Regions from separate parts of the Gulosibacter sediminis genome, predicted to be linked through region 2. Evidence: predicted binding sites of a transcription regulator. Region 2 holds the regulator's gene; each other region holds the start of a gene.

The links. The regulator HrcA, encoded in region 2, represses chaperone genes, less so after heat shock. The targets are predictions, from matches to a motif close to TTNGCACTCGNNNNNNNCGAGTGCNAA.
Region 1: groES (co-chaperone GroES) is a predicted target of HrcA. The motif match lies at 8,504-8,530, and genes of this name have one in related genera.
Region 3: groL (chaperonin GroEL) is a predicted target of HrcA. The motif match lies at 8,825-8,851, and genes of this name have one in related genera.

Annotation. Positions count from the first base shown of each region.
Region 1 is NZ_JASCYH010000035.1:11,793-22,248, reverse strand. Features, by position in the region: gene glmS (glutamine--fructose-6-phosphate transaminase (isomerizing)) at 1-1,593, shown strand, start outside; gene QM019_RS10305 (holo-ACP synthase) at 1,604-1,966, shown strand; gene QM019_RS10300 (alanine racemase) at 1,963-3,774, shown strand; gene tsaE (tRNA (adenosine(37)-N6)-threonylcarbamoyltransferase complex ATPase subunit type 1 TsaE) at 3,784-4,314, shown strand; gene tsaB (tRNA (adenosine(37)-N6)-threonylcarbamoyltransferase complex dimerization subunit type 1 TsaB) at 4,325-4,936, shown strand; gene tsaD (tRNA (adenosine(37)-N6)-threonylcarbamoyltransferase complex transferase subunit TsaD) at 4,933-6,492, shown strand; gene QM019_RS10280 (hypothetical protein) at 6,523-7,191, shown strand; gene QM019_RS10275 (class I SAM-dependent methyltransferase) at 7,205-8,410, opposite strand; gene groES (co-chaperone GroES) at 8,571-8,864, shown strand; gene rarD (EamA family transporter RarD) at 8,944-9,924, shown strand; gene guaB (IMP dehydrogenase) at 10,048-10,456, shown strand, end outside.
Region 2 is NZ_JASCYH010000001.1:122,353-132,808, forward strand. Features, by position in the region: gene metB (cystathionine gamma-synthase) at 1-283, shown strand, start outside; gene QM019_RS00635 (polyribonucleotide nucleotidyltransferase) at 537-2,798, shown strand; gene QM019_RS00640 (M16 family metallopeptidase) at 2,873-4,219, shown strand; gene QM019_RS00645 (histidine phosphatase family protein) at 4,216-4,815, shown strand; gene dapB (4-hydroxy-tetrahydrodipicolinate reductase) at 4,838-5,560, shown strand; gene QM019_RS00655 (tetratricopeptide repeat protein) at 5,564-6,016, shown strand; gene thyX (FAD-dependent thymidylate synthase) at 6,087-6,818, shown strand; gene hemW (radical SAM family heme chaperone HemW) at 6,808-8,022, shown strand; gene hrcA (heat-inducible transcriptional repressor HrcA) at 8,043-9,053, shown strand; gene dnaJ (molecular chaperone DnaJ) at 9,100-10,194, shown strand; gene QM019_RS00680 (16S rRNA (uracil(1498)-N(3))-methyltransferase) at 10,194-10,456, shown strand, end outside.
Region 3 is NZ_JASCYH010000014.1:11,718-22,173, forward strand. Features, by position in the region: gene QM019_RS06470 (hypothetical protein) at 1-288, opposite strand, end outside; gene QM019_RS06475 (CarD family transcriptional regulator) at 451-933, shown strand; gene ispD (2-C-methyl-D-erythritol 4-phosphate cytidylyltransferase) at 950-2,164, shown strand; gene cysS (cysteine--tRNA ligase) at 2,170-3,576, shown strand; gene rlmB (23S rRNA (guanosine(2251)-2'-O)-methyltransferase RlmB) at 3,573-4,544, shown strand; gene QM019_RS06495 (ABC transporter ATP-binding protein) at 4,541-5,539, opposite strand; gene QM019_RS06500 (SDR family NAD(P)-dependent oxidoreductase) at 5,623-6,375, shown strand; tRNA gene QM019_RS06505 (tRNA-Thr) at 6,421-6,496, shown strand; gene QM019_RS06510 (YceI family protein) at 6,554-7,099, shown strand; gene msrB (peptide-methionine (R)-S-oxide reductase MsrB) at 7,089-7,493, opposite strand; gene QM019_RS06520 (DUF3263 domain-containing protein) at 7,606-7,893, shown strand; gene QM019_RS06525 (LytR C-terminal domain-containing protein) at 7,923-8,498, shown strand; gene QM019_RS06530 (cold-shock protein) at 8,567-8,779, shown strand; gene groL (chaperonin GroEL) at 8,890-10,456, shown strand, end outside.

The DNA.
Region 1 (10,456 bases), on a different contig from region 2:
GCGCACCCGCATCTGTCAGACGGTGGCAAGCTTGCCGTGATTCACAACGGCATCATCGAGAACTTCCACGAGCTGCGCGAAGAGCTGAAGGCCGACGGCGTCGAGTTCCTCTCCGAAACCGACACCGAGGTCGCCGCGCACCTGCTCGGCCGCGAGTATGCGAAGACGGGCGACCTCGTGCAGACGTTCCGCAACGTCGTGCCCCGCCTCGACGGCGCGTTCACGCTGCTCGCGATTCACGCGAACCAGCCCGACGTCATCGTCGGCGCGCGGCTCAACTCGCCGCTCGTGATCGGCCTCGGCGACGGCGAGAACTTCCTCGGCTCTGACGTGGCCGCGTTTGTCGAGCACACCGACCGCGCGATCGCGGTGGGCCAGGAGCAGATCGTCGTCGTGCGCAAGGAGTCGGTCGAGATCACGACCTTCGACGGCGAGCCCGCGTCGGGCGACGAGTTCGAGGTGAGCTGGGATGCCTCGGCTGCCGACAAGGGCGGTTGGCCGTCGTACATGGCGAAGGAGATCGCTGAGAACCCCGAGGCGATCGAGAAGACGATCCTCGGCCGCATCGCTGACGACCACGTCAAGTTGCCCGACCTCGAGGTGCTCGGCGCCGACTACTTCCGCGAAATCGACCGCATCCTGCTCATCGCCTGCGGCACCGCGTACTACTCGGGCCTCACCGGCGCGTATGCCCTCGAGCAGTGGACCCGCGTGCCCGTGACGGTCGAGCTCGCTCACGAGTTCCGCTATCGCAACCCCGTCGTCACCGAGCGCACGCTCGTCGTGTCGTTGTCGCAGTCGGGCGAGACGATGGACACACTGATGGCTGTGCGCTACGCCCGCGAGCTCGGCGCGAAGACCATCTCGATCTGCAACACGCAGGGCGCCTCGATTCCGCGCGAGTCCGACTCGGTCGTGTACACCCACGCGGGCCCCGAGGTCGCCGTGGCCTCGACCAAGGCCTTCACCGCGCAGGTCGCCGCGATCTACCTGCTCGGCCTCTACATTGCCGGCACACGCGAGACCCTCTCGAAGGAGGAGGTTGCGGGGCACCTCGAGGAGTTCCGCCAGCTGCCCGAGAAGATGCAGCACGTGCTCGAGCATCACGACCGCATCCGCGAGCTCGCGAACTGGATGGCCGACACCCGCTCGGTGCTCTTCCTCGGCCGCTCGACGGGCTACCCGATCGCGCTCGAGGGCGCGCTCAAGCTCAAGGAGATCGCCTACATTCACGCCGAGGGCTTCGCCGCCGGCGAGCTGAAGCACGGCCCGATCGCGCTGATCGAGCCCGGCCAGCCGGTGTTCGTCATCGTGCCGAGCCCGCGCCACGACAACACCCTGCACCCGAAGGTCGTCTCGAACATTCAGGAGATCCGCGCCCGCGGCGCCCGCGTGCTCGCGGTGGCCGAAGAGGGCGACGCCGCGGTGCTGCCGTTCGCCGACGAGGTGTTTGCGATGCCGCTGACCGAGCACTTCTTCGAGCCGTTCCTGCGCGTGCTGCCGCTGCAGATCTTCGCGCTTGAGCTCTCGACCGCGAAGGGCCTCGACGTCGACCAGCCGCGCAACCTCGCCAAGTCGGTCACCGTCGAATAGCGGTGCCGGCATGTCGCTGATTTTCGGAATTGGCGTCGACACCGTCGAGCACGTTCGCGTCGAGCGGGCGCTCCGCGTGCCGCGCTTCGCCGAACGCATCTTCGCCGAGGCCGAACTCGCGCTACCGCTCACGAGCATTTCCGCTCGCTGGGCGGCGCGTGAAGCCGCGGTGAAGGCGCTCGGCGGCCTGCACGGACTCACCCTGCGCGAACTCGAGGTGCGCCGGACCCACCTTGGCGCGCCCTCGTTCGTCGGCGGCGACAAGCTTGACGGTGTCCTCGCTCGTCTCGGGGTGGGGCGCCTCCACCTCTCTATCTCGCACGATCGCGACGTGTCGACGGCTTTTGTCGTCGCGGAAGGAGCAGCGTCGTGACCCAGCGCGCCCCGGCCCCGCGTATCCACGTCGACCTCGACGCGGTGCGCCATAACCTGCAGGCCTTTTCTCACGCGGTGCAGGTGCCCGTGATTGCCATCGTCAAGGCAAACGCGTACGGGCACGGCATGGTCGAGGTCGGCCGCGCTGCGCTCGCGGCAGGGGCGAGCGCGCTCGGCGTCGCCGACGTCGACGAGGCGCTCGCGCTGCGTGCCGCCGGCATCACGGCGCCCGTGATCGCGTGGCTAGATGCCCCGAGCATCGACTTCGGCGCGGCCGTCGAGGCCGGCGTTGAGCTCGGCTTCTCGAGCCCGCAGCACCTCGCGATGCTCGCCGGCTGGATCGAACGCGAGGGCCGCGTCGACGGCCCCGCACTGGTGCACATCAAGCTCGACACGGGCCTCGGCCGCAACGGCGTACGCGAGCCCGACTGGCCAGCGATGTTCACGCTCGCGAGCGAGTACGAGGCACGCGGGTACCTCGAGGTGCGCGGCCTCATGAGCCACTTCTCAGGCACGAGTGACGCCGACGATGCCGATCAGATCGCGGCCTTCGACCGCGCCGCCGCCCTCGCCGAGACCTTCGGGCTGCAGCCGAGCTTGCGCCACCTCGCGGCGACCGCCGGCGCGCTGAAGTTCCCCGAGGCCCGCTACGACGCGACGCGACTCGGCATCGCGCTCTACGGACTCGACCCCGTCGCCCCCGAGGCCCGCTGCGGCCTCGACCTGCGCCCGGCCCTGACGCTGACGGCGCACGTGCGCCGCTACGACGTTGACGACATGCCGCGCTGGCTGCTCGACGTCGGCCAGGTTGATGGGCTGCTGCCGGTCGCCGAGGGCGAGCTGCTGTTGCAGGACGAGGCGGGGGAGCGCTGGCGCCTCGAGCGCGTCGACGCCTGTCACTGCGTGGTGACGCCGCTCGGCGACGTCGAGGGCAGCGCGCACCGCCGCGTCACCGTCATCGGTGGCACCGCATCCGCCGACGACTGGGCCGCCGCCTCGGGCACCATCAACTACGAGGTGACGACGCGGCTCAGCGCGCGCATCGCCCGCGAGTACCACGGCGGCGTGGCGGAGCACCCGAGTCACTCGGCGCGGCGCCGCCGCACGCCCGAGCGCCCGGCCTCGGCGTCGCCGCTGCCCGAGTTCGTGATCGACGATGCCGAGCTCGCCGCCCGGCTGCAGGAGCTCGCCGAGACGGGCACGGCGCTCGACCTCACCGCCGACGCCTACGGCCTCGGCCTCGAGCGCGTGCTCGGGCTCGCGGCCGGCCTGCGTCTGAAGTACCTCGTGCGTCGGCCGCACGACCTCGCCGCCTTGCGCGACTTCGGGGTGTCGGCGTCGGTCGAGCCGTTTGCGCCCGCCGCGACGCGTGCCGCCTACGGGCTGGCCGAAGACACCCGCGTGCCGGGCGTGCTGCGCAGCGAGCTCGCGCAGATCAAGCGCGTGCACGAGGGCCAGGGCGTGAGCTACGGCTACGAGTGGCACGCGAGCGAGACCACCACGATCGGCCTCGTGCCGGTGGGCTACGCGGATGCGACTCCCCGCTCGGCCGCGCACCGCGCCGAGCTGCTCGTGCGCGAGACCCCTGCGCCGCTCGTCGGCCGCGTCGCGATGGATCAAGTCGTTGTCAACCTCGGCGACCGCGACGGCGCCCCGGGCGAACCCGTGCGACTTTGGGGCCCCCGCCCGAGCGACTTCAGCCTGCAGGATTGGGCAAACTGGACCGGCCTGTGTGTCGAGGGGCTTATCGCCGGCCTCGGCACGCGGGTGCAGCGCCGCTCGGCCCGCGACAACGAGGCTGTGTAGGGTGCGGGCATGACGCGAATCGAGACCTCTGGCGACATGGAACGCCTCGGCGCTGCGCTCGCGCGCGTGCTGCGCCGCGGCGACGTCCTCGTGCTCAACGGGCCGCTCGGCGCCGGCAAGACGACGCTCGTGCGCGGCCTCGGCGAGGCGCTCGGCGTGCGCGGCGCGGTCGCGAGCCCGACGTTCGTGATCGCTCGCACGCATCCCTCGCTCGGCGACGGCCCCGCGCTCATTCACGTCGACGCGTACCGCCTCGCCTCGGCGCTCGAACTCGACGACCTCGACCTCGACCTCGACTCGGCCGTCACGGTGATCGAGTGGGGCAGGGAGGTCGTCGGCGCGATCACCGACGAGTGGCTCGAGCTCGAACTCGAGCGGCCCCGCGCTGGGCAGACCGACCCGGTCCCCGGCGCGTCGAACGACCCGGATGCGGCGGTCGAAGAACCCCGCGAGGTCGCGGTGCACGCGGTCGGCGACCGCTTCGCGGGCCTCTCGGTTGAGGCGCTCCTCGCCGACGGCGGGGCCGCGTCGCCCGCGTAGACTTGGCGCCATGCTGCTCGCCATCGACACCTCTGCCGGAACCGACGTCGCCGTCGTGAGTGACCAGGGCCGCGTCATCGGCGAGTTCCGCGAGCCGAGCTCGCGCCACCACGCCGAGGTCATCGGCGCGGCGATCGTGACGGCGCTCGAGACAGCCGGCATCACAGCGGCCGAGATTACCGACGTCGTCTGCGGCATGGGCCCAGGCCCCTTCACCGGCCTGCGCGTCGGCGTGGCCGCGGCGCGCACCTTCGCGTTCGCGCGCGGCCTGCCCCTGCATCCGATGCCGAGCCACGACGCGATCGCTCACGAGTGGCGCCACGAGCACCCCGCCAACACGGGCTCACTGCTCGTCACGACCGATGCCCGCCGCCGCGAGCTCGCCCTGAGCCACTACCCGGCGGGTTCGGTGCTCGCAGACGGCGGCTTCCAACTCGTCGCGCCCGACGCCGTGCCTGAGGCCGAGGCCAGGGCGGATGCGCGCCAGGTCTCGGCCGCGCACCTCGCCCTCGCGTGGCTCGCGCGGCAGGAACAAGGCGTGCCGGCCGACGCTGACGAGATTCTTTACCTGCGCGCGCCGGACGCGAAGCCCGGCGCCGTGCCGAAGCGGGTGACCGCGTGAGCGTGCAGCTGCGGGAGGCGACCGTCGACGACCTCGACGGGATGGTCGCGCTCGACCTCGAGATGTTTCCGCTCGACCACTGGAGCGCGTCGGGCATGCACGACGAGCTCCGCAGCGAGCACACGCACTACGTCGTGCTCGAACGCGACGGCGCGCTCGTCGGCGCCGCTGGCGTGCTCGCCGCGCAGGGGGCGGGCGAGGCGGATGTGCAGACGATCGCCGTGCGACCGGAGCTACGCCGCGGTGGCTGGGGCACACGCCTACTGCGCGAACTGCTCGCCTGGGCCCGCTCGCGCGGCGCACAGCGCGTCTTTCTGGAAGTGCGCGAATCGGGCGCTCCCGCGCGCGCCCTCTACGCCGCCCTCGGCTTCACCGAAATCGGGCGGCGCGACAACTACTACCGCAAGGAACGGGAGGCCGCGATCGTGATGCGAGCCGACATCGACACGGCGCTCAGCGCGGCCGACGCGCGCCTCGAACCGGCGCGCGAGCCGCTCGTGCTCGGCATCGAGACGAGCTGCGACGAAACCGGCGTCGGCATCGTGCGCGGCACGATGCTGCTCACGAACTCGGTCGCCTCGTCGATGGACGAGCACGCGAAGTTCGGCGGCGTCGTGCCCGAGGTCGCGGCGCGCGCCCACGCCGACTCAATGGTGCACGTGCTGCAGCAGGCCCTCGACGAGGCCGGCGTGACGCTCGACGAGCTCGACGCCATCGCCGTGACCGCGGGACCGGGCCTCGCCGGCGCACTCATGGTCGGCGTCGGCGCAGCGAAGGCGCTCGCGGTTGCGACCAGCAAGCCGCTCTACGGCGTGAACCACCTCGTCGGCCATGTCGCGGCCGACCTGCTGCGCGAGGGCGGCGACCCCGTCGAGTTTCCAACCATCGCGCTGCTCGTCTCGGGCGGCCACACTTCGCTGATCCGCGTCGACTCACTCACGGGCGACTCCGAGCTGCTCGGCGAGACGATCGACGACGCCGCCGGCGAGGCCTTTGACAAGGTCGCCCGCGTGCTCGGCCTGCCGTACCCCGGTGGCCCGCAGATCGACCGCGTCGCGGCCGAGGGCAACCCGAAGGCGTTCCGCTTCCCCCGCGGACTGTCGCGCGCATCCGACCTCGAGCGGCACCGCTACGACTTCTCGTTCTCGGGGCTGAAGACGGCCGTCGCGCGCGAGGTCGAGCGTTTCGAGGATGCGGGGGAGCAGGTGCCCGTCGCCGACATCGCCGCGTCGTTCCGCGAGGCCGTCGCCGACGTGCTCGTGACTAAGGCGCTCGCGGCGTGCCGCGACCTCGGCATTCCGCGGTTGCTGCTCGGCGGCGGCGTCGCCGCGAACGCGCGGGTGCGCGAGCTCACCGCAGAGCGGAGCGCCGAGGCGGGCGTGCAGCTGCACATCCCGCCGCTGTCGCTCTGCACCGACAACGGCGCCATGATCGCCGTGCTCGGTGCCCAGCTTGTGGCCGCGGGGCACGCGCCGTCGCCGGTCGACTTCGCTGCCGACTCGACGTTGCCGATGACCCAGGCACAACTCACGGAATCTTCGAGCCTGACAATTTAGGATGATCGCGATGGCGAAGGGAGCATGTCGATGACTGACAGCGGGGGCGCAAACACGCAGCGGCCACACGGTGAGGAAGAACAGGTTGTGCCGGCCGCGGGCGGCACGTTTGGTGTCACCGACGACCGCTCTGACTTCGGCCGGGGCCCGATTCACCCGCGCGAGGCGGGCGACAACGGTGAGGCCGACGACAGCGACACCCTCGACGTCGATGGCCTCATGAACGACGAGTACACCGACCGGGTGCAGCACCCCGAGCACCGCGAATACGGCGACTACGCGGGTGGGCAGCCGCCACTCGCCGGTCAGCCGGTGTCGCAGCAGGCCCAGCACCAGCAGGGCCAGCAGGCCCAGCCGCAGCCGGGTGGGTACGGCGCTCCGCCGACCCAGCAGCAGGGCTACGGCCAGCCGCGCGAGCAGGAGTTTGCGCCGACGCAGTTCGGCGCGCCCGCGGCCGGGGCTGCGCGGCCCACGTTCTCGTACGTCGGCCTCGCGCTCGCGCTCATCGCGCTGATCCTGCTTTGCTTCCCCGGCATTGTGTGGATCATCGCGGGTGCGCTCGGCGTCATTGGCCTGGTCATCTCGGTTGTTGCGATGAGTCGCGAGCCGAACGGAAAGGCGCTCGCCGGCATCGGCATTGCGGGCAGCGCGATTGCGATTGCGATTGCGATCGCGACCGCGATCGTTGTCGCGATGTAACTAGCCCGCGGGGCTAGGCGCGGTCGGCGAGGATCGCGACGCGGCGCTCGTCGACGCGCGTGCAGATCAGCGTCGCGGCGTTGTCGCCGCGAGGCTGCAGCTCCTTGCGCAACTTTGCCGGGTCGAGGTCGACGCCACGCTTCTTGATCTCGAGCCGGCCGATGCCGAGGTCGCGCAGCCGCTTCTTCAGCGAGCTCGCGTGGAGCGGCAGCACCTCGCGCACGCGAAACACCTGCGCGAAGGGAGTCTCGTGCAACTCGGGCGCGGTCACCCAGGCGATTTCGGGCGAGATCATGTGCCCACCAAGGAGTCCCGCCAATTCGCCGATGAACCGGCCGCGGATGAGCGCCGGGTCGGGCTCGTAGAGAAACTCGCCGAGCTCGCCGACGGGCGCATCCTCGCTCGCTGCGCCGGCTGACGTGAGTTCGTGGGCGCCGTCGCGCAGGACGAGCGCGCTGCGGCGCACGCCGGCGCGCGCCGTGGCGCCGAGCCATACGGCGCACTCGACGAGTTCGCCTTCGACCGACAGCCACTGCGTCTCCACTGGCCTCGATGCGGTGCTCGGCGGGAGCAGTTCGTGGGGCATCGCGGGGCCGAGTTTCACGCCGGCCGCCCGGCCGTTCGCGGCGACATCGAAGGCGAAGCCGAGCGAGGGGCGCCAGTCGTCGGGGTCAGCGAGGCGCCGGGTGCCGCCGCGCGACTCGGTGCGGCGGGCGGGGTCGAGGAACACACCCTCGACGCCATCGAGGTTTGTGGCCTCGGCCGTCGAATGCTCGACGCGCGCGTTCGAGAACGGCGCGAGGTTGAAGCTCGCGATGGCGGCGGTCAGCTCGTCGGCGTCGACCGAGAGCAGGTCGAAGCCGAGCGACGCGAACGCGAGCGAGTCGGCGCCGATGCCGCAGCCGAGGTCGGCGAGGGTGCGCACCTCGGCCCGGCGAAACCGGTCGGCGTGCCGCGCCGCGACCTGCAGCCGGGTCGCCTGCGCGAGCCCGGCATCCGTGAAGAGCATGTTCGCGGCGAACTTGCCGAACTTCGCGCGCGCCCGCCGGCGCAGCTGCAGCTGCGTGAGCACGACGGCGCTCGTGTGCGCGTCGACGCCGGCCTTGCGCAGCGTCATGACCGCGCCGACGGCGTCGCTCACCGTGTCGAGCTCGGCGTACTCGTCGAGCAAGCGCAGGGCCTCCGGGGTGAGCAGCACTTCCAGGTCGTCGCGATTCACCCTGCCTACCGTACTTGCAGGCGGGAGCCTTCGCTCTGGGCGTACGCTCGGGCGGCTGGGTGGCACCATCAGGGAGCACCCAATACACTCGAGTTAGCACCCTCAGGGTGAGAGTGCTAACTTCAAACTTGCACAGCTCGTCAAGAGAAAGAGGATTGCCGTGTCGGTGAACATTCAGCCGCTCGAAGATCGCATTGTCATCCAGCAGGTCCAGGCCGAGCAGACCACCGCGTCGGGTCTCGTGATTCCTGACACCGCCAAGGAGAAGCCGCAGGAGGGCGAGGTTGTCGCCGTCGGCCCCGGCCGCTTCGACGAAGACGGCGAGCGCATCCCCATGGATGTCGCCGTTGGCGACAAGGTCATCTACTCGAAGTACGGTGGCACCGAGGTGAAGTACGCCGGTGAGGACTACCTCATCCTTTCGGCTCGCGACGTGCTCGCGAAGATCGCCTAGGCTACTCGCGTAACGACCAGGCGGGCTCCCGGAATACCGGGGGCCCGCCTTTGTTGTTGCTTCGGCGTATGCTGCCGAAGTGACCAACTCTGCCGCCAGCCCCGCATCCGCACCGGAGCGATCGGGGTCGACGCAGACGACCGGCCTCATTCTCGGCATCTCGTCGTTCGCGGTGTGGGGCCTGCTGCCGCTCTACCTGCAAACGGTGAAGCCGACGAGCACCTTTGAGATCATCGCGTGGCGCATCGTCCTCTCGGTCGTCTTCTGCTTCGCGGTGCTGCTGGTTGCACGCCGCTGGGGTGCGTTCATGCGCATCGTTAAGAACTGGCGTTCGATGCTCTTCCTCGGCCTCGCGAGCCTCGCCGTGTTCGCGAACTGGACGCTCTACGTGCTCACGGTCGAGGTCGGGCGCTCGCTCGAGGGCTCGCTCGGGTACTACCTCAATCCGCTCATCTCGATGCTGCTCGGCATGGTGTTTCTGCGCGAGCGGCTGCGGCCGCTGCAGTGGGTCGCGGCCGCGCTCGCGACGGCATCGTTCATCGTCATGGTGGTCGCCTACGGCGAGCCGCCGTGGCTTTCGCTCGCGATCGCGTGCTCGTTCGCGATCTATGGCCTGCTGAAAAAGCAGGTGAGTCGGAGCGTCGACCCGATCGCCGGGCTCACGATGGAGACACTCTGGCTCGCGCCGGTCGGCATCGGCATCCTCATCTTCATCGAGGTGACCAGCGGGCTGACGATGGGCCGCGTGTCGGGCAGCCACACCACGATGCTGCTGCTCGCGGGCGTCATGACGAGCGTGCCGCTGCTGCTGTTCGCCGCGGCCACCGCGCGCCTGAGCCTCGTCGAAGTGGGCATCGTGCAGTACGTCGCGCCGACCATGCAATTCATCTTCGGCGTCGTGCTGCTGCACGAGCCGATGCCGCCCGAGCGCTGGCTCGGTTTCGGCCTGGTGTGGCTCGGCCTCGTGTTCTTCACGATCGACCTCGTGATCGATGTTGGGCGACGCCGCCGACGCACCAGGGTCGAGCCCGACCCGACCGGCGAGATCAACGTCGTCTGAGCATCCGGTACCACCCGGGCCCGACCCCGGGAATGCCCCGCGCCGCCCCTACGTTGGGTCGTACCATGGAGATACGCGCCCGCGTCCTCGGCGGGCGATCACTACCGCGTTTGCAGGAGCAAAATGACTGAGCACGATCCCTTCGGCTTTACCGGACTCACCTATGACGATGTGTTGCTGCTTCCGGAAGAAACCGATGTGATTCCGTCTGAGGTAGACACGACCACGCAGCTCACCCGCAACATCTCGGTCAAGGTGCCCCTCGTCTCGGCGGCCATGGACACCGTGACCGAGTCACGGCTCGCGATTGCGATGGCTCGCCAGGGTGGTCTCGGCATCATCCACCGCAATGCCTCGATTCAGGACCAGTCCGACATGGTCGACCGCGTGAAGCGGTCGGAGTCAGGCATGATCACGAACCCCATCACGACCTCGGCCGACGCGACCGTCGCCGACGTCGACGAGATCTGCGGCCAGTTCCGCATCTCGGGCCTGCCCGTCGTCGACGAGGCCGGCAAGCTCGTCGGCATCA
Region 2 (10,456 bases):
TCAGCAGTCGGGTTTCGGTGCGATGTTCTCGATCGACCTCGTCGGCGGCGAGGACGCGGCACGCCGCTTCGTCGAGGCGGTCGAGCTCTTCTCGCTCGCGGAGTCGCTCGGCGGCACCGAGTCGCTCGTCGCACATCCCGCGACCATGACCCACGCGTCGATGACGCCCGAGGCGCAGGATGCCGCCGGCATCACGCCCGGCCTGCTGCGGTTCTCGATCGGCATCGAGCCGGTCGAAGACCTCATCGTCGACCTCAAGGCCGCCCTCGACGCCGCGCTCTAGTCTTCCTCAGCCCCGAACGCCACCCCACCCGTCCGCCAAGCGTGATGGTGGGGTGGCGTTCGGGGTTTCCAGACCGCTCGCTGCTAGGATCAGGGGGTTCGTACTAATTCGCACGCGGCTCAGCATTGCTGATTGTCGGTGGTGGCGAGCCGGACGCGTCTGAAACGCGACGCCGGAGCGCAATTACTGATGGTCAGCCGAGGGAGCCTCGACAGGTGTTGTGTGCGTGCGAGCGATACTAAGGAGGAGACCTTTGGAGGGTCCCGAAATCAAGTTCGCCGAAACCGTTATTGACAACGGTAAGTTCGGCACCCGCACCGTTCGCTTCGAAACGGGTCGTCTCGCGCAGCAGTCGCAGGGTTCGGCAGTCGCCTACCTCGACGACGAAACCATGCTGCTCAGCGCGACGAGCATCTCGAAGCACCCGAAGGAGCACTTTGACTTCTTCCCCCTGACGGTTGACGTTGAGGAGCGCTCGTACGCCAAGGGCGCCATCCCTGGCTCGTTCTTCCGCCGCGAGGGCCGCCCCTCGACCGACGCGATCCTCGCGTGCCGCCTCATCGACCGCCCGATGCGCCCGTCGTTCGTCGACGGCCTCCGCAACGAGGTGCAGATCGTCGTGACCGTGCTCTCGATCGCCCCCGACGAGACCTACGACGTGCTTGCCGTCAACGCGGCATCCATGTCATCGCAGATCTCTGGCGTGCCGTTCTCGGGCCCCATCGGTGCCGTGCGCATCGTGCTCATCGACGGCCAGTGGGTCGCGTTCCCGAAGTACTCGCAGCAGGAGCAGGCTGTCTTCGAGCTGACCGTTGCCGGTCGCCTCGTGACGAACGCCGACGGCAGCGAAGACATCGCGGTGATGATGGTTGAGGCGCAGGCACCCGACAACGCGTGGGAGCTTATCCAGAACGGCGCCCAGAAGCCAGACGAGGCCGTCGTTGCTGGCGGTCTCGAGGCCTCGAAGCCCTTCATCACCCAGCTCATCAAGGCGCAGCAGTCGGTTGCCGACCAGGTGAACAAGGAAATCAAGGAATACCCGGTATTCCCGGCCTACACCGAGCCCGTTCGCGCGCTCGTCGAGGCCGAGGCGAAGGACGAGCTCGGCAAGGTCTACCAGATCGCCGACAAGATCGAGCGCCAGAATGCCGACGACGCCCTCAAGGCGCGCGTGACCGAGGCCGTTGCGGCCAAGGTCGAGGCTGGCGAGCTCGAGGACTCGGCTCTGGGCCAGGTCTCGGCTGCGTACAAGTCGGTCACGAAGGACGTCGTTCGCGGCCGCATCCTCAGCGACGGTCAGCGTATCGATGGCCGCGGAGTTGCCGACATCCGCCAGCTCGACGCTGAGGTCGAGGTTGTGCCCCGCGTGCACGGCTCGGCCATCTTCCAGCGCGGCGAGACGCAGATTCTCGGCGTCACAACGCTGAACATGCTCAAGATGGAGCAGCAGATCGACTCGCTCAGCCCCGTTCAGTCGAAGCGCTACATGCACCACTACAACTTCCCGCCCTACTCGACCGGTGAGACCGGCCGTGTTGGCTCGCCGAAGCGTCGCGAGATCGGTCACGGCAATCTGGCCGAGAAGGCGCTGCTTGCAGTGCTGCCCACCCGCGAGGAGTTCCCCTACGCGATCCGTCAGGTCTCGGAGGCCCTCGGCTCGAACGGCTCGACCTCGATGGGTTCGGTCTGCGCCTCCACGCTCTCGCTGCTCAACGCCGGTGTGCCCCTGCGCGCGCCCGTCGCGGGTATCGCCATGGGCCTCGTGTCGGCTGAGGTCGACGGCGAGATGAAGTACCAGGCACTCACCGACATCCTCGGTGCCGAGGACGCGCTCGGCGACATGGACTTCAAGGTCGCCGGTACCTCGGAGTTCGTTACCGCTCTGCAGCTCGACACCAAGCTCGACGGCATCCCCTCGGAGGTGCTCGACGCCGCGCTCCAGCAGGCGCACGACGCTCGCATCAAGATCCTCAACGAGGCGATCACTGCTGTGATCTCGGAGCCCGACGAGATGGCGGCCACCGCACCGCGCATCATCTCGGTAAAGATCCCCGTTGACAAGATCGGTGAGGTCATCGGCCCCAAGGGCAAGGTCATCAACCAGATCCAGGAAGACACCGGCGCCGACATCTCGATCGAGGACGACGGCACCGTGTTCATCGGCGCGACCGACGGCCCCTCGGCCGAGGCTGCCCGTGCACAGGTCAACGCGATCGCGAACCCGCAGGTTCCCGAGGTCGGCGAACAGTACCTCGGTACCGTCGTCAAGCTTGCGAGCTTCGGTGCGTTCGTGTCGCTCCTGCCTGGCAAGGACGGCCTGCTGCACATCTCGGAGGTGCGCAAGCTCGTTGGTGGCAAGCGCGTCGAGAACGTCGAAGACGTGGTCTCGGTTGGTCAGAAGCTGCTCGTGAAGATCACGAAGGTGGACGACCGTGGCAAGCTCTCACTCGAGCCCGTGCTCGAGGAGGGCGAAGGCGCCGACGAGACCGAGGTCGAGTCGACCGACGCCGAGTAGCCACACCTGGCTGAGTAAAGCGGCCCGTGCAGCGCACGGGCCGCTTTACTCTATTCGGCTACACTCAAGCCGATATGTCTGCACCGATTTTGCTGCCACTGAACACGACTCACCTCGATGAAGAGGTCGCCGGAGCAGCCAGGCTTCAGCGCACGGTGCTGCCGAGCGGGGTGCGCCTGATCACCGAGGATGTGCCCGGCGCGGCATCCGTCTCGATCGGCTGCTACGTGCCCCTCGGCTCGCGCGACGAGCGCGATCGCGAGTACGGCTCGAGCCACTTCCTCGAACACCTGCTGTTCAAGGGCACGCCGAGCCGAGACGCCCGCACCATCGCGCTCGAGTTCGAGCGCGTCGGTGGCGACTTCAACGCGGCGACATCGCGCGAGCAAACCGTCTACCACGCACGGGTGCGCGCGGAAGATCTCGGCATGGCCATCGACGTGCTGAGCGACATGCTCACCGGTTCGCTGCTCGACAACGACGAGTTTGAGCTCGAGCGTGGTGTGATTCTCGAAGAGATCGCGATGAGTGCCGACGACCCGGATGACGTGCTCTGGGAGCGCTTCTACGCGAACTTCTTCGGCAACCATGAACTGGCCCGACCAATTGCGGGCACGCCCGAGAGCATCGGGGCGGCAACGCGCAACGAAGTCTGGGACTTCTACCGCCGCAACTATCGGCCCGACACGCTCGTCGTGGCCATCGCTGGCCGCGTCGACCACGACGCCGCGTTGCAGCGCCTCGAGGCAGGCCTTCGCAACGGGGGCTGGGACCTCGACCTGACCGCCGCGCCCGTCGCTCGCCGCACCGCTGAATCGCCCGTCGAGGTGACGCGTCATCACGCCCTCGAAAGCATCGAGCGACCGCTCGAGCAGACCAATCTGATCCTCGCGACACCGGGGCTCGTCTCGGGTGACGACCGTCGGCACGCTTTCGGGCTGCTCCACCACATCCTCGGTGGCGGGATGTCGTCGCGGCTCTTCCACGAGGTGCGGGAAAGGCGCGGGCTCGTGTACTCCGTCTTCTCCTTTGCCGCCAGTCACGCAGATGTTGGCGTGACCGGGGTGAACGCTGCCTGCCTGCCCGAGAAGGCCGCCGAGGCGGTGCGCGTGATTCGGGATGAGTTCGACCGCGTGGCGCAAGACGGTGTGACCGAGAGCGAGTTGGCCGACGCGAAGACCTCAGCCGCGGGTGGGGGTGCCCTGGCACTTGAGTCCATGCACTCGCGCATGAACCGCCTCGCCCGCGCCGAACTCGCGCTGGGGGAGTTCCTCGATCTCGACGCCTCCGTTGCGCGACTCGCCGAGGTCACGCGCGAGCAGGTGCGGGAGGTTGCGGGCATGCTGCAGGGAGATATGACGGTCGAAACGATCGGGCCCGTAACCGACGAGGCTCGGGCCGAGTTGGAGGCACTCGCATGAGTCATTTCCTCTACCTGGTGCGGCACGGGGAGGTGCGTGATGCCGAATTCGGCATCACCGACGGCCCGCTCTCGGAGCGCGGCCGGCAACAGGCGCACGCGCTCGGTAAGCGCCTCGCCGATGTGCCGTTCGACCAGGCGTTCACCTCGCCGCTCGACCGCGCACTCGAAACCTCGAGCATCCTCAGCAACTACGTGCAGGGGCCGCCGGTTGAGCAGACCAACCTGCTGTTCGACTGCATCCCGTCTTCTTCGAAAGATGCCCCCGACGGCTACGACGCGTTCTTCTCCGGGGTCGACGAGGAAGACATCGAGGCCGGCCAGGCGCAGATGCAAGACGCCGTCTCGGCCTTCATGACCCGGCCGCGCGAAGACGTCCACACACTGCTCGTTACCCACAACTTCGTTATCGGCTACCTCGTCGCGCACGCGCTTGGCATGCCCGAGTGGCGCTGGCTGACGCTCGGTAGTGGCAACACTGCCCTCACCGTGCTGCGACTGCGCTCTACGCGCCCCAGCGAGCTCACCCTTTTCGGGTCGACGGCACACCTGCCGCGCGACATGCGCACCGGTATGACGTGGACACCAGCTATCTAACTACCCCAGGAGCACCTTGCACATGACTGTTTCCGTCGCCATCAGCGGAGCCACCGGCCGCATGGGCACGCTGATTCGAGGCATCGTCGATGACCTCGACGGCTTCGAGGTGCACGCCGCCCTCGACTCGTCCTCGTCGCTCGACGAAATGCTCGGTGCCGACGTGCTCATTGATGTGACGCACTACGACGCCTCCGAGCGCGCCACACGGTTTGCGCTTGAGCACGGGCTCAACGTCATCATCGGCACGAGCGGCTGGGGCAAGGATCGAGTCACCGAACTTGAGTCGAGCATTCCGGCTGAACGGGGTGTGCTCGTTGTGCCGAACTTCTCGGTGGGTTCGCTGCTCTCGACGCACCTCGCATCGATCGCGGGCAAGTTCTACGACTCGATCGAGATCCTCGAGGCGCACCACGACCGCAAGGTCGACTCGCCTTCGGGCACCGCGGTGCGCACCGCCGAAGCGATCGCGCTGGCACGCGGTGCCGAGGTCTCGTCGCCGAACACCGATCAGCGCGCGCGGGGCGAGGTCGTCGCGGGCATTCCCATCCACGCCCTGCGACTGCGCGGCGTCGTCGCTGATCAGCAGGTGATCTTCGGTGGTGAGGGCGAACTCGTAAACATCCGTCACGAGACGGTGAGCAATCGCGCCTACGTGCACGGCATCACCCTGGCTCTGCAGCAAGCCCCGACGCTTCGCGGCCTCACAGTGGGGCTCGACGCCCTCCTCGGGCTGGGGAGCTAACCCGTGCGGAAGCTCAGCGGGGCGCAGATTGGCGTCTATGTGCTGCTCGCGCTCATGGCGATCTACTTGGTTGCCATCGCAGGAATCGTGTGGGGGCTCGTCACGAGTGGCGAGGTCATCGGTATCGTCATGGGTTTTGCGCTCATCGTGTTTCCGGTCGTCGGCGTGCTGTTCGTCATCCGCGACCTCCGCTTCGTCCTGCAGTCGAACCGGCTCATCGAGCGCATGGCCGAGTCCGGCGAACTACCGGAGGACAACCTGCCGCGTCAAAACAGCGGACGCCCCGATCGTGCCGCAGCCGACGCCGAGTTCGAGTCGTGGAAGGACCGCGTCGAGGCGAACCCGGGCGACTGGCGAAACTGGGTGCTGCTCGGCCTTGCGTACCGGGCATCTGGCGACACGCCGCGAGCTCGCCAGGCGCTTCGTCGCGCGATCGCGCTCGAGCGCGGGGTCTAACTGCGCACTCGCCGGCTCAAGCCGTTTGAGTCGAGTCTGGGCCGCCTGCGACGCGGTTAGGATTGAACGTGTGAGTGGTGACATCGAATTCCGCAGCGACGTAACCGTCGAACTCGTCCGGGCCCAGGCCACCGACCGCGATGTGCTCTTCGCGGCCCGCGTTTCGACCGTGGGCGAGCAGAGCCTCGACTCCGCGACCGGCGACACCGCCGAGCTCGCAAAGCGCGACCGCGGTCTGATCAACTACCTGATGCGCGACCGTCACGGCACCCCGTTCGAGCACAACTCGCTCACGTTTTACGTGCAGGCGCCGCTCTTCGTTTTCCGTGAATTCCAGCGCCACCGCATGGCGAGCTACAACGAAGAGTCGGGCCGCTACCGCGAGCTGCGACCGGTGTTCTACGTACCGGACGCCGAGCGCAACCTCCGCCAGGAGGGTCGTCCCGGCAAGTACGAGTTCTTCCCCGGCAGCGCCGAACAGGTCGAGCTCGTGCAATCCGAGGTGCGCGGCCAGTCCGAGGCCGCTTACGCGAGCTACCAGCGGATGCTCGACGCCGGCGTCGCTCGCGAGGTCGCGCGCACCGTGCTCCCGCTGAATATCTACTCGTCGATGTACGTGACGATGAACGCCCGCTCGCTCATGAACTTCCTCTCGCTGCGGCGCAAGGCCGAGGGCTCGACGTTCCCGTCATTCCCGCAGCGCGAGATTGAGATGTGCGCCGAGAAAATGGAAGACCTCTGGTCGCAGCACATGCCCGTGACCGCCGAGGTGTTCCAGGCGAACGGTCGCGTTGCCCCCTAGCGCGCTGCCCGACGGCGCCCCGGTGCCGCAGGACGGCTCGCTGCCCGGGTCCGTCACGGAGGGCCTCGCGGGTCGGCAATTCGGGGCGTACGTGCACATCCCGTTTTGTCGCGTTCGCTGCGGCTATTGCGACTTCAACACCTACACAGCGACCGAGCTGCGGGGTGTGAGCCAGGCAAGCTACGCGGATGCGGTGGCGCAAGAGATCGCGCTCGCTCGGGGCGTGCTCGACCAGGTCGGGCATCGTGAGCCGCTCAGCACCGTGTTCTTTGGCGGCGGCACGCCGACGCTGCTCCCTGCCGCCGACCTGGTGCGCACGCTCGGTTCGCTCCGCGACACCTTCGGCATCGTCGAGGGCGCCGAGGTTACGACCGAGGCGAATCCCGACTCGGTCGACGCCCACTATCTCTCGGCACTGCGTGAGGGCGGCTTTACCCGCGTGAGTTTCGGGATGCAGTCGGCGGTGCCGCACGTGCTGCGCACGCTCGACCGTACGCACGACCCGCTCCGCGTGCCAGAGGTCGTCGCCGCGGCGAAGGCGGTCGACCTCGAAGCCTCCGTCGACCTGATCTACGGCACGCCGGGGGAGTCGCTCGACGACTGGCGTCGCTCGGTCGATGCCGCGCTCGAACTTCAACCGACGCATATCTCGGCGTACGCGCTCATCGTTGAACCTGGCACGGCCCTCGCTCGGCAGATCCGTCGAGGCGAGGTCGCCGAGGTTGACGACGACCTGCAGGCCGAGATGTACGAGTATGCCGATGCCGCGTTCGCCGCGGCCGGCTTCCAGTGGTACGAGATTTCAAACTGGTCGCTCGATGGCGCGCATCCGTCGCGGCACAACCTCGCCTACTGGCACGACACCGACTGGTGGGGCTTCGGGCCGGGCGCCCACAGCCACGTCAACGGCACACGATTCTGGAACGTGAAGCACCCCGCGGCATACGCGCAGCGACTCGCGGAGGGCACTTCACCCGCCGCGGCTCGTGAGGTGCTCGACGACGAGCAGCGCTACGCCGAGCGCGTACTGCTGCGCTCGCGCCTGGTTGAGGGTTTGCCGCTCGAGGAGCTGCGGGATCGCCGCGCCGTCGCGGAACTCATCGCCGATGGCCTCATCGAGGGTGCCGACGCAATTCGCGGCACGCTGCGACTTACCGTTCGCGGTCGGCTGCTTGCCGACGTGGTTGCCCGAGCGCTCGCCTAAGCCGAAGTAAACTGGTCGCCATGGTGAGCGAACGCAGTCTAGAGGTGTTGCGCGCCATCATCGGCGACTATGTCGCCACGCACGAGCCTGTGGGGTCGAAGCGGTTGGTGGAGCGCTATCAATTTGGCGTGTCTGCGGCGACAATCCGCAACGATATGGCCGTCCTCGAGGAGGCCGAGCTCATCGCAGCGCCGCACACTTCGTCGGGGCGTGTGCCCACCGACAAGGGCTACCGCGTCTTCGTCGATCAGCTCGCCGACGTACGCCCGCTCACCACGGCGCAGCGGCGGGCCATCGAGCAGTTCATGGAGGGTTCGCTCGAGCCCGAGGAACTGCTCACCCGCTCGGTGCGCACGCTCGCGCAGCTCACCGGCACCGTGGCCATCGGCCACCTTCCCTCGCTCCTCGACGCGCACATCCATCGCATCGAGCTCGTCTCGCTGTCGGTGCGCCGCGTGCTGGTGGTGCTCATCACCGACACAGGCCGTGTCGAACAGCGCATCGTCGATCTCGAACGCGACACCGGCGACGAGGAATTTCTCGCGCTGCGCGACCTCGTCAATGAACGGCTCGTTGGCAAGCGGCTCGAAGACGCCGCGGCCGAGCTGCGCGAGCTGCATGACGGCGATGACTTCGGCGGGGTCGCCGACCGGGTGCTGCAATCGCTCGTGCAGCAGGTGTTCGCGAACCGCGACGACAAGCTGATCATCGCCGGCGCCGCCAACCTCGCACTGACGGAGCACGACTTCTCGTCGATCTTCCCCGTGCTCGAGGCGATCGAAGAGCAGGTAGTCTTGCTGCGACTCGTCGGGGAACTCGATCTCGACGAACGCGGCGTTGCAGTGTCGATCGGTCACGAGAACCTCAACTCGGCGCTTGAGGAGACGAGCATCCTCGCCACCGGCTATACCCCCGACGGTGAAGCCCGAGTGGGTATCCTCGGTCCGACGCGTATGGACTATCAGCGCAACATCGCCGCCGTTCGGGCGGTCGCGCGATACCTCTCGCGCAGCTTCGACACTCCGAGCTGACTACGGCTCCAACCACTTCATTTCATCCACTCAGGAGGCAGAGGTCTTGGCAGACCACTACGAGACACTCGGTGTGAGCCGCGAGGCAAGCCCAGAAGAGATCAAGAAGGCGTATCGCAAGCTGGCCCGTCAGCTGCACCCCGACGTCAACCCGTCGCCCGAGGCGGCCGAGAAGTTCAAGGACGTCACCGCTGCCTACGACACCCTCTCTGACCCGCAGCGGCGGCAGCAGTACGACCTCGGCGATGCCGGCGGAGCTGGCGGCGGATTCGGCTTCGGCGACATCTTCGACGCGTTCTTCGGTGGCCAGGGCTCGCGCCGCGGCCCGCGTTCGCGTGCCCAGCGGGGGCAGGATGCGCTCGTGCGCGTCGACCTCGACCTCGCCGAGGTGATCTTTGGCACGCATCGCGACATCGAGATCGCGACCGCGGTGCGCTGCGAGACCTGCGAGGGCAGCTGCTGCGCGCCAGGCACGAGCCCGACCACGTGCTCGACCTGTGGTGGCGCGGGTGAGGTCACCCGCCAGGTGCGCTCAGTGCTCGGCCCGGTCGTCACCTCGAGCCCCTGCGGCGTCTGCCAGGGCTACGGCACCGTCATCGAGCACCCCTGCGACACGTGCCACGGCCAGGGCCGCGTGCGCGCGCAGGTCACCCTGCCCGTTGACATTCCCGCGGGCGTCGACACGGGCCTGCGCCTGCACCTTCCAGGTCAGGGCGAGGCGGGTGCCGCGGGCGGCGCCTATGGCGACATCTACCTCGAGATCCGCGTGCGCGAAGACGACACCTTCACGCGTGACGGTGACAACCTGCTCGCGGCTGTCGAGGTCTCGATGGTCGACGCCGTGTTCGGCACCTCGGCCACGTTGCCCGGCGTGGATGGCGACATCGAGCTCGAGATCCCGGCCGGCGCACAGTCTGGTGACGTGCTCACCGTGCGCGGTCGCGGTGTGACCCGCCTGCGCAGCCCCATGCGCGGCGACCTCGACGTGACCCTGCAGGTGCGCACGCCGACGAAGCTCGATCACAAGCAGAAGGATCTGCTCAAGCAGTTTGCGGACCGCGACAAGCACCCCCAGGCTCCCGGCCTGATCAAGGACCAGCCCGGACTGTTCTCGAAGCTGCGCGGGAAGTTCGGCCGCTAGTGGCACACGCCTACTTCGCCGTCAGTCTTGCCGCGGTTCGCTCCGGTGAACTGATCACGGTGAGCGGCGGCGAGGCGCGCCACGCCGTGGGCGTCGCGCGCCTGCGCGTCGGGGAACAACTCACCCTGCTCGACGGCGAGGGTGGCAGCGTCATCGCCGAGGCGAGCGAAGTCGGCGCAACGGAGTTCACCGCGCGAGCGCTCGCCGACGCGACGGTCGAGCCTGCGCCGAGCCCCCGGATCCTGCTCGTTCAGGCCCTCGC
Region 3 (10,456 bases), on a different contig from region 2:
CGGAGTGTAGGTGAGGGGGACGTTCACCGTCGTGCCCTCGATGTCGAGGGTGAGCTGGGCGTCCTCGGAGGTGGTATTGACTGCGGTGAAGACGAGGTTCGCCTCCGTGCCAGCGTCGTTGGTGAGCAGCAGCACGTTGCGCGCGTGCACGTCGCCGAGGTCGATGTTGACGCCATCGCTCGCCGCGTACTCCATGGTCGTGCGCTGCGGGCTGAACATGTTGCAGCCGGTCAGGCCTGCAGCAAGCGCAAGAGCCAGGGCGGATGCGGCGACGGCACGGATCTTCACGGCAGGGGCCTCCCGGTGTGGTTGCGAACCGTTCCCGGTTCGCCCAATAAAGCTGTGCCAAGCCTAGCGGATTGTAGGGGCTACACCGTGCACCGCGGCGGCGGCGCGGAATACTAGCACTCCTCCGTGATAGAATGGGGCGTTGGAGAAAGGGGCCCATCTATGAATCTTGAGGTCGGCGAGACCGTCGTTTACCCGCACCACGGCGCGGCAACGATCGAAGAAGTCAAGACTCGCATCATCAAGGGTGAAGAGCGGACCTATTTGAAGCTCAACGTTTCGCAGGGCGACCTGACGATCGAGGTGCCGGCTGAGAACGTCGAACTTGTCGGCGTGCGCGACGTTATCGATGAGCGTGGCCTCCAGGAGGTCTTCGACGTCCTCCAGGCGCCGATCACCGAGGAGCCCACGAACTGGTCGCGACGCTACAAGTCGAACCAGGAGAAGCTCGCGTCGGGTGACGTGCTCAAGGTGTCGGAGGTCGTGCGCGACCTGTGGCGCCGCGACCAAGACAAGGGCCTGTCGGCCGGCGAGAAGCGCATGCTCGCGAAGGCGCGACAGGTGCTCGTGAGCGAGCTCGCGCTCGCCGAAGAAATTGACGAGGGTGCGGCAAACGAGCACCTCGACAAGGTGCTCGCGGCCTAGTTCCGCGGTGACAACTATGCACCTGGGGGTGCCCTGTACCGGCGTCGTAATTGTGGCGGCGGGCAGTGGCACCCGCCTTGGTTTTGGGGTGCCGAAGGCCTTCGTGGAGCTCGCCGGTGAGCCCATGCTCGCGCACACGGTTCGCGCCCTCGACGCGCTCCCCGGCCGCGTGGCCGTCGCGATTGCCACCCCGCCGGCAGATGCCGAGCGCGGTGGTTACGCTCAGGGGCTGCTCGCGGGGCTCGCCGGGCGAATCGGCAGCGACCGACTCGTCAGCGCCGCCGTCGTTGAAGGTGGCGCGACGCGCTACGACTCGGTGCAGGCGGCCGTCGCGCAGCTGCCTGACGACTGCGACGTCATTCTTGTGCACGACGCGGCCCGTGCCTTGACGCCCGGCGAACTGCACGAGCGCGTCGCTGGTGCGGTGCGGGCCACCGGCCACGGCGCCGTGCCCGGCCTGCCGGTCGTCGACACGATCAAACGCGTCGATGGCGCCGGACTCGTGCTCGAGACCGTTGATCGCGCACCGCTGCGCGCGATGCAGACGCCGCAGGGCTTTCCCGCGGAGGCGCTGCGTCGCGCCTACGAGCGGGGGAGCGTCGCCGACACCGACGACGCGGCAACATTTGCCGCCGCGGGCGGCCGGGTCGAGATCATTCCCGGTCACGAGGACGCCTTCAAGATCACGACGCCGCACGACCTGGCGCGCGCCGAACGCGAACTCGCGCGCCGAGCGGGGGTCGCGGTCGAACTGCGCGTTGGCGTCGGCACCGACATTCATGCCTACGACGACCATTCGCCATGTTGGCTCGCCGGGCTGCATTTCCCGGGGGAGCCTGGCCTCTCCGGCCACAGCGACGGCGACGCGGCGAGTCACGCGCTCGTCGATGCACTGCTCGGCGCTGCTCGCCTCGGCGACATCGGCAGCACCTTCGGCACCGACGACCCGCGCTTCGCGAACGCGCACGGCGAGGTCTTCCTGCGCGCGACCCGTGAGCTGCTCGAGTCGGCCGGGTGGCGCATCCTCAACGCGAGCGTGCAGGTCATCTGCCGCCGTCCCCGGTTCGGCCGCCGCGCCGAGGAGGCCTCGGCGTTCCTCAGTGAGGTGCTTGGTGCACCGATTTCGGTGAGCGCGACGACGAGCGATGGGCTTGGATTCATGGCCCGCACGACCGACGGCGGCGTGTTCGCGATCGCCACGGCGCTGCTCGACAACGAGAACCTAAGATAGAGGGCGTGACTCAGCGCCTTTACGACACTCGACTGCAATCGCTCGTCGACTTTGCTCCGCTCCGCCCGGGCGAGGTATCGCTGTACGTCTGCGGCCCGACGGTGCAGTCGGGACCCCATCTCGGGCACCTGCGCTCGGCGCTCATCTATGACCAGATTCGCCGTTGGTTCACGCACGAGGGGTACCGCGTGACCCTCGTGCGTAACGTGACCGACATCGACGACAAGACGCTCGCGAACGCGACGCCGGAGGAACCCTGGTGGGCACTGGCGTACCGCGTCGAGCGCGAGTTCGGCGAAGTCTATGGCGCGCTGCGCATCCTGCCGCCGACGTACGAACCCCGCGCGACGGGGGTGATTCCTGAAATACAGGAGCTCATCTCCCGCCTCATCGAGCGGGGCCACGCCTACGCCGCGAACGACGGCTCGGGCGACGTCTACTTCGACACCGCGAGCTGGCCGGCCTACGGCGAACTCACGCATCAGCGGCCGGCCGACATGGTCGACGCCGCGGACGGCCCCGCGCGCGCGAAGCGCAATGCGACCGACTTCGCGCTCTGGAAGGGGCGCAAGGCCGACGAGCCCGCCTCTGCGGCGTGGGCGTCGCCCTGGGGTGAGGGGCGCCCGGGCTGGCACATCGAATGCTCGGCGATGTCGACGAAGTATCTCGGCCCCGCCTTCGACATTCACGGCGGCGGCCGCGACCTGCGCTTCCCTCACCACGAAAACGAACTCGCGCAGTCGAAGGCCGCGGGCGACGACTTCGCGCAGTACTGGCTGCACAACGGTCTCGTCTCGCTCGGCGGCACGAAGATGTCGAAGTCGGTCGGCAACACCATCTCGGCGACCGAGCTGGTGCACACGCGCCGGCCCATCGTCGTGCGGTACCTGCTCGGCACCGGCCACTATCGCTCGACGATCGAGGCGGGTGACAGCGCCTACGACGAGGCGGAGGCCGCGTTCTCGCGCATCGAGAACTTCCTCGAGCGTGCGACGCGCCTCGTTGGGGAGGTGGACGCGGCGGCCGAGCTCCCGGAGGCATTCGAGGCGCACTTGCGCGACGACTTCTCGGTGCCGCAGGCGCTTGCCGTCATCTTCGACACCGTCTCCGAGGGCAACAACGGGGTCTCGGCGGGGGACACCGAGGGAGTGAGGGCGTCGGTGGCGCTCGTGCGCGGGATGCTCGACATCCTCGGCCTCGATCCGCTCGCCGACGAATGGGCGCAGGACAACGCGGGTGCGTCGCTTGAGCCCGTGCTTGACAAGCTCGTCGGCGAACTACTCGAACAGCGCACCGCGGCGCGCACAGTCAAAGACTGGGCCGCCGCCGACCGGATCCGCGACGGACTCGCCGCGGCCGGCATCACGATTGAAGACAGCCCGCAAGGACCACACTGGAGCGTGAACGAATGACCAAGTCACAGAAGAAGGGCCCCGCGAAGGGCACCGGCGGCCTCGGCCGCAAGGCCCTCGAGGGTAAGGGTCCAACGCCGCGCGCGGAGGACCGTCACTGGGCGAAGGACCGCCGGCGCAAGCAGGCCGCCGACGCGAAGAACCGCCAGGCGCGCCCGCAGCAGCGGCAGCGCCGTGCGTCGTCGAGCGGACAAAATGACGCTGAGATGGTGACCGGTCGCAACGCGGCCGTCGAGGCACTGCGCGCCGAGATTCCTGCCACGACGGTGTACGTCGCGCAGAACATCGAGGTGGATGACCGTATTAAAGAGATCATTCAGCTCGCGGCGAAGCGACAGATTCCCATGCTCGAGGTGACTCGCCAAGAGCTCGACCGGATGGTGCCGTTCGACGCCGTACACCAGGGCGTCGCGCTCAAGGTGCCGCCGTACGAGTACTCCGACCCGATCGAGCTCACCGAGCGCGTGATCTCGCGCGGCGATGTGCCGCTGTTCGTGGCGCTGGACGGCATCACCGACCCCCGGAACCTCGGTGCAATCATCCGTTCGGTCGCCGCATTCGGCGGTCACGGTGTCATCGTTCCCCAGCGACGGGCCGCAGGTATGACCGCGACCGCGTGGCGCACCTCGGCGGGCGCGGCCGCGCGCCTGCCGGTCGCGCTCGCGAGCAACCTCACGAACACGATCAAGTCGCTCAAGCAGCAGGGCGTTTTCGTCATCGGCCTCGATGGCGACGGTGACGTCGAGCTTCCCGGACTCGACCTCGCGACCTCGCCGCTGCTCGTCGTCGTCGGTTCGGAGGGCAAGGGACTTTCGCGCCTTGTCGCCGAGCAGTGCGACGCGATCGTGTCGATTCCGATCGACGCGGCAACCGAGTCGCTCAACGCGGGCATCGCCGCCTCCGTCACCTGCTACGAGATTTCGAAGCTGCGTGCGGCCGCCGCCGAGGCGAAGGAAGCATTGCTCTAGTTGAGGCGAGTGCCGTCGTCGAGGCGGAACCGGTGCAAGCGCTGCCGGTTCGCCTCGAGGCGCACCTCATCACCGATCTGCGGGTGATCGCGGCCGTCAACGCGCGCGACGAGTTGGATCTCTTCGCCCGCGATCTCGCCGGAGCAGAACAGGTAGCCGTCGGAGCCGAGTTCCTCGACGAGCGTGACGCGCGCCAGGATTCCGCCCTCGTTCGTGAGACGGAGATCCTCGGCGCGGATGCCGACGCGTTCACCGTTTTCGGTCCAGAGGTTCATCGCCGGCGTGCCGATGAAGCTCGCGACGAACTCGTTGACGGGCCGGTCATAAAGCTCCTGCGGCGTGCCGAGCTGTTGCAGCTTGCCCTCGTTGAGCACCGCGATGCGCGTGCCCATCGTCATCGCCTCGGTCTGATCGTGAGTCACGTAGACCGTCGTCGTGCCGAGCCGGCGCTGCAGTGAGGCGATCTGCGCGCGCGTCTGCACACGCAGCTTCGCGTCGAGGTTCGACAGCGGCTCGTCCATGAGGAATACCTGGGGCTCGCGCACGATGGCGCGGCCCATGGCGACGCGCTGGCGCTGGCCACCCGAGAGTTCGGAGGGGCGCCGGTGCAGCAGAGGTTCGAGGTCGAGCAGCTTCGCCGCCTCGCGCACCTTCTCGTTGCGCTCGGCCTTCGAGACGCCACGCGTCTTGAGGCCGAATCCCATGTTCTGTTCGACCGTGAGGTGCGGGTAGAGCGCGTAGTTCTGGAACACCATCGCGATGTCGCGATCCTTCGGCGCGACATTCGTCACCTCGTCGTCGCCGATCAGAATCTGGCCAGCGTCGACGGGGTCGAGGCCCGCCAGCATCCGCAGGGTCGTCGTCTTGCCGCAGCCTGAGGGACCCACCAACACCAAGAATTCGCCGTCGGCAATCTCGAGGCTGAGATCGTCAACGGCATTTCGGGTGGCGCCGGGGAAGCGGCGCGAGACACTCGCGAAGGTAACTGCGGCCATACCGAGCAATCGTAGTCGGGTGTTGTTCACTGCGCGGTGTCACCATGAGAAGACCTCCAACCGAGAACTAAGGGGTCAGATTCATGTCATTTACAGGTCGCGTCGCACTGGTCACCGGAGCCGGCTCGGGCATTGGCGAAGCCATCGCGAAGGAGCTCGCTGCTCGTGGCGCCAAGGTCGTTGTGTCGGACATCAATGAAGAGGGCGCGAACCGCGTGGTCGACGAGATCACCGGGGCCGGTGGAACCGCCGCCGCGTTCGTCGCGAACACCGCGGTGAAGGAAGACAGCGAGAAGTCGGTCGCGTTCGCGATCGAGACCTACGGCAAGCTCAACTACGGGGTGAACAACGCCGGCATCGGCGGCGCGAACGCTCCCGCCGGTCAGGTCGACCTTGACGACTGGGATCGCGTCATCGACATCAACCTCAATGGTGTGCTCTACGGCATGCGCTACCAGATTCCTGCCATGCTCGAGGCCGGCGCGGCCGAGAGCGCCATCGTCAACATGGCCTCGATTCACGGTACCGTCGCAGCCCTCGGCAACGGCGCCTACACGGCGGCCAAGCACGGCGTCGTTGGCCTCACGAAGAACGCCGCGGCCGAGTACGGTGCGCAGGGGCTGCGCATTAACTCGGTGGGCCCGGCCTACATCAACACGCCGTTGCTGCAGAAGATGCCTGACGAGATGTACAACGCACTCGCGGCGAAGCACCCGCTTGGCCGACTCGGTGAGCCCGAAGAGGTCGCCAAGGTGGTGCGCTTCCTGCTCAGCGAGGACGCCTCGTTCGTCACGGGCGGCTACTACCTCATCGACGGCGGCTACACGGCTGTCTAGGCCGTCACCGCAGCATCCCATCACCCCGTAGTATGGGATGCTGTTGCCGCCTTAGCTCAGTTGGTAGAGCATCTGTCTTGTAAACAGAAGGTCATCGGTTCGAACCCGATAGGCGGCTCCACGACTTCGCAGGGTTAAGGTGAGTCGCTACCACCGCACCCAGTAAAGGAGCCAGCACATGGCAATTGATCGGCAGCTTGCCGGTACTTGGCAGATCGACAATGCGCACTCGCGCGTCGGGTTCTCGACCCGCCACGCCATGGTGTCGCGCGTTCGCGGCGCGTTCAACAACGTGCAGGGCCAGGCCAACATCAACGCTGAAAACCTGGGCGAGTCGAACGTGCAGGTCACGATCGAGGCCGCGAGCATCGACACGCGCCAGCCGGAGCGCGACGATCACCTGCGGAGCCCCGACTTTCTCAGCGTCGGCGAGTTCCCGCAAATCACGTTCGTCTCGAGCTCGATCGACGAGATCGGCGACAATCAGTTCATCGTGACCGGCGACTTGACCATTCGCGGCATCACCCGGCAGACGTCGATCCCGCTCGAGCTCATGGGCATCGAGCACGACCCGATGGGCGCAACGCGCGCGGGCCTCGAGGGCTCGCGACGCATTGACCGCCGCGACTGGAATGTTCGGTGGAACACCCCGCTCGACTCGGGCGGCGTGCTTGTCAGCGACAAGATCACGCTCGAGTTCGAACTCGCGCTCGTTAAGCAGTAGCGGGCACGAACTCCAGGCTGACCGAGTTCATGCAGAACCGGTCGCCGGTGGGGGTGCCGTAGCCGTCGGGGAACACGTGCCCGAGGTGCGAACCGCACTTCGCGCAGCGAACCTCGACGCGGCGCATGCCGAGCGTGTTGTCTTCGAGATACTCCACGGCGCCCTCACGCAATGGCTCCCAGAAGCTGGGCCAGCCGCAGCCCGCGTCGAATTTCGTCGTCGCGTTGAAGAGCTCGTTGCCGCAGGCGCGACACGTGTAGGTGCCCGGGCGCTCCTCATTCAGCAGCGCACCGGTGAACGCGCGTTCGGTACCAGCCTGTCGCAGCACCTGGAATTCCTGCGGGTTGAGCACCTCGCGCCACTGTGCGTCAGTGCGTTCAACTTCGTACGACATGGGACCTCCTGGTTAGGCAAGTGTACGCGCGCCGCTGGGGCAAATGACCCGAGCGCGCGTAAGCTCAGGGCGAGCATTCCGCTATTAGTTCAACACCACTGAGGAGGCGAATATGCCCGAAGCTGCAGGCGCCCTGCGACACTCGAGCCCGCCGCCGCTTCACGACGAAGACCGTGCCCTGCTTGAGTTCGAGGCGGAGCATCCTCGCCATAGCCGGGGGAAAGAGGACGCGATTCGCGCCCAGTTCGGCTATTCCACGGCTCGGTATTATCAGATACTCGGTACGCTCATTGAGTCGCCCTCGGCGCTCGTCGCGTATCCGATGCTTGTGCACCGGCTTCGGCGGATGCGCGAGGCACGTCGAGCGCACCGATTTGGTACGGTCGACGGCCGCAACTAGCCCCACCCCTGCAGGAAGATTCAGCACACGTGAAGTACCCCAAGGATCGCTTCGACGACTTCCCCCGCACGCTTAAGCGCCGTGGGGCGCACCGCGCACCGCGAACCTGGGCGTCGAAGTTCATGTCGTGGATCGTGGCGATCATTGCGTTCGTGCTGCTCGTCGGCATCGGCGTCGGCGTGATGTGGGCGATCGACAACCAGGTGCAGTTCACGGCTGACATGGGTGGGCAGGAGGAGACGACGTCGCCGACCGAGTCGAGCACCGCTGAGCCGAGCACCACTCCCACCGAAACCGGCCCGACCGCGACGGTGGACGCGTCGCTCAGCGTCACCGTGCTCAACGGGGTCGGCACGTCCGGCCTCGCGACCGCCGGCTCGGAGGCCATGACCGGCGGCGGCTGGACTGTCGGCAGCGTTGCTGATGCCGACAGATTCGACTACCAGACCACGAGCATCGTCGTGGCGAGCGAAGACCAGCGCGGCGCGGCGCTGGGCGCGCAGGAGACGCTCGGCTTCGGCGAGATCTCGGTCGACCCGAATATCGCCGCTGAGGGCACGCTCGTCGTGATTCTTGGCGCAGACGCAGCCGACGCGCTGCTATAACGGCCTCGTTGCCCTTCCCGTCACGCGAATTTCACGTGCCGGTTGCGCTTGCCACCTAGGGTGCCGCTATGGCTACCGGCATCGTGAAATGGTTCGACGCAGAAAAGGGTTTTGGGTTCATCACCGTTGATGGTGACACCACCCCCGCACAGGAAGTTTTCGTGCACTATCGCTCGATCGACATGAATGGTTTCCGCACTCTGCAGGAGAACCAGGCGGTCGAGTTTGAGGTGAGGCAGGGTGACAAGGGGCCGCAGGCCGAGCACGTGCGCTCGCTCTAGGCGGACTCTCCTTGCACTCTCAGGGTGGGAGTGCCAACATTGGTATTAGCACTCCACGACACTGAGTGCTAATCCGAAGACCACTCAGGTCCTGAAAGGACGACACATTTATGTCGAAGATGATCGCCTTTGATGAAGAGGCTCGACGCGGTCTCGAGCGTGGCCTGAACACGCTCGCTGACACCGTCAAGGTGACCCTCGGCCCGCGCGGCCGCAACGTTGTGCTCGAGAAGAAGTGGGGCGCCCCCACCATCACGAACGATGGTGTCTCGATCGCAAAGGAAATCGAGCTTGAGGACCCGTACGAGAAGATCGGTGCGGAGCTCGTCAAGGAGGTCGCGAAGAAGACTGATGACGTCGCCGGTGACGGTACGACCACCGCAACCGTGCTCGCCCAGGCCCTCGTGAAGGAAGGCCTGCGCAATGTTGCTGCCGGCGCCGACCCCATCTCGGTCCGCCGTGGCATTGACAAGGCCGTCGCCGCCGTCGTCGAGCACCTGCTCAACTCGGCAGTCGAGGTCTCGAGCAAGGGCCACATCGCCGCGACCGCGTCGATCTCGGCCGCTGACCCGCACATTGGTCAGCTCATCGCCGAGGCGATCGACAAGGTCGGCCGCGAAGGCGTCGTGACCGTCGAAGAGTCGAACACCTTCGAGACCACCCTGGAGCTCACCGAGGGTATGCGCTTCGACAAGGGCTACCTGTCGCAGTACTTCGTCACCGACACCGACCGCCAGGAAGCGGTGTTCGAAGACCCGTACATCCTCATCGTCAACAGCAAGATCTCGAACGTGAAGGACCTCCTTCCCGTCGTTGACAAGGTGATGCAGGCTGGCAAGCAGCTCCTCATCATCGCCGAGGACGTCGAGGGCGAAGCACTCGCGACCCTCGTGCTCAACAAGATCCGCGGCATCTTCAAGTCGGTCGCCGTCAAGGCTCCCGGCTTCGGCGACCGCCGCAAGGCGATGCTCCAGGACATCGCGATCCTCACCGGCGGCCAGGTCATCTCGGAAGAGGTCGGCCTCAAGCTCGAGAACACGAACCTCGACATGCTCGGTCGCGCACGCAAGGTCATCATCTCGAAGGATGAGACCACCATCGTTGAGGGCGCTGGCGAAGCCGCGCAGATCGAGGGTCGCGTCGCGCAGATCAAGCAGGAGATCCAGAACACCGACTCCGACTACGACCGCGAGAAGCTTCAGGAGCGCCTCGCCAAGCTTGCCGGTGGCGTTGCCGTCATCAAGTCGGGCGCGGCCACCGAGGTCGAGCTCAAGGAGCGCAAGCACCGCATTGAGGACGCTGTCCGCAACGCGAAGGCTGCGGTTGAAGAGGGCATCGTCGCTGGTGGTGGCGTTGCGCTGACCCAGTCGGGCTCGGCCATCGACGCCCTCGACCTCGTTGCTGACGAGGCGACCGGTGCCGCGATCGTCAAGTCGAGCCTTGACGCCGCGCTCAAGCAGATCGCCCTCAACGCTGGCCTCGAGCCGGGCGTTGTGGCCGAGAAGGTCCGCGGCCTCGAGACCGGTCACGGCCTCAACGCTGCGACGGGTGAGTACGTCGACATGATCGCCGAGGGCATCCTCGACCCGGTGAAGGTGACCCGCTCGGCGCTGCAGAACGCTGCGTCGATCGCCGGCCTGTTCCTCACCACCGAGGCTGTTGTCGCCGACAAGCCGC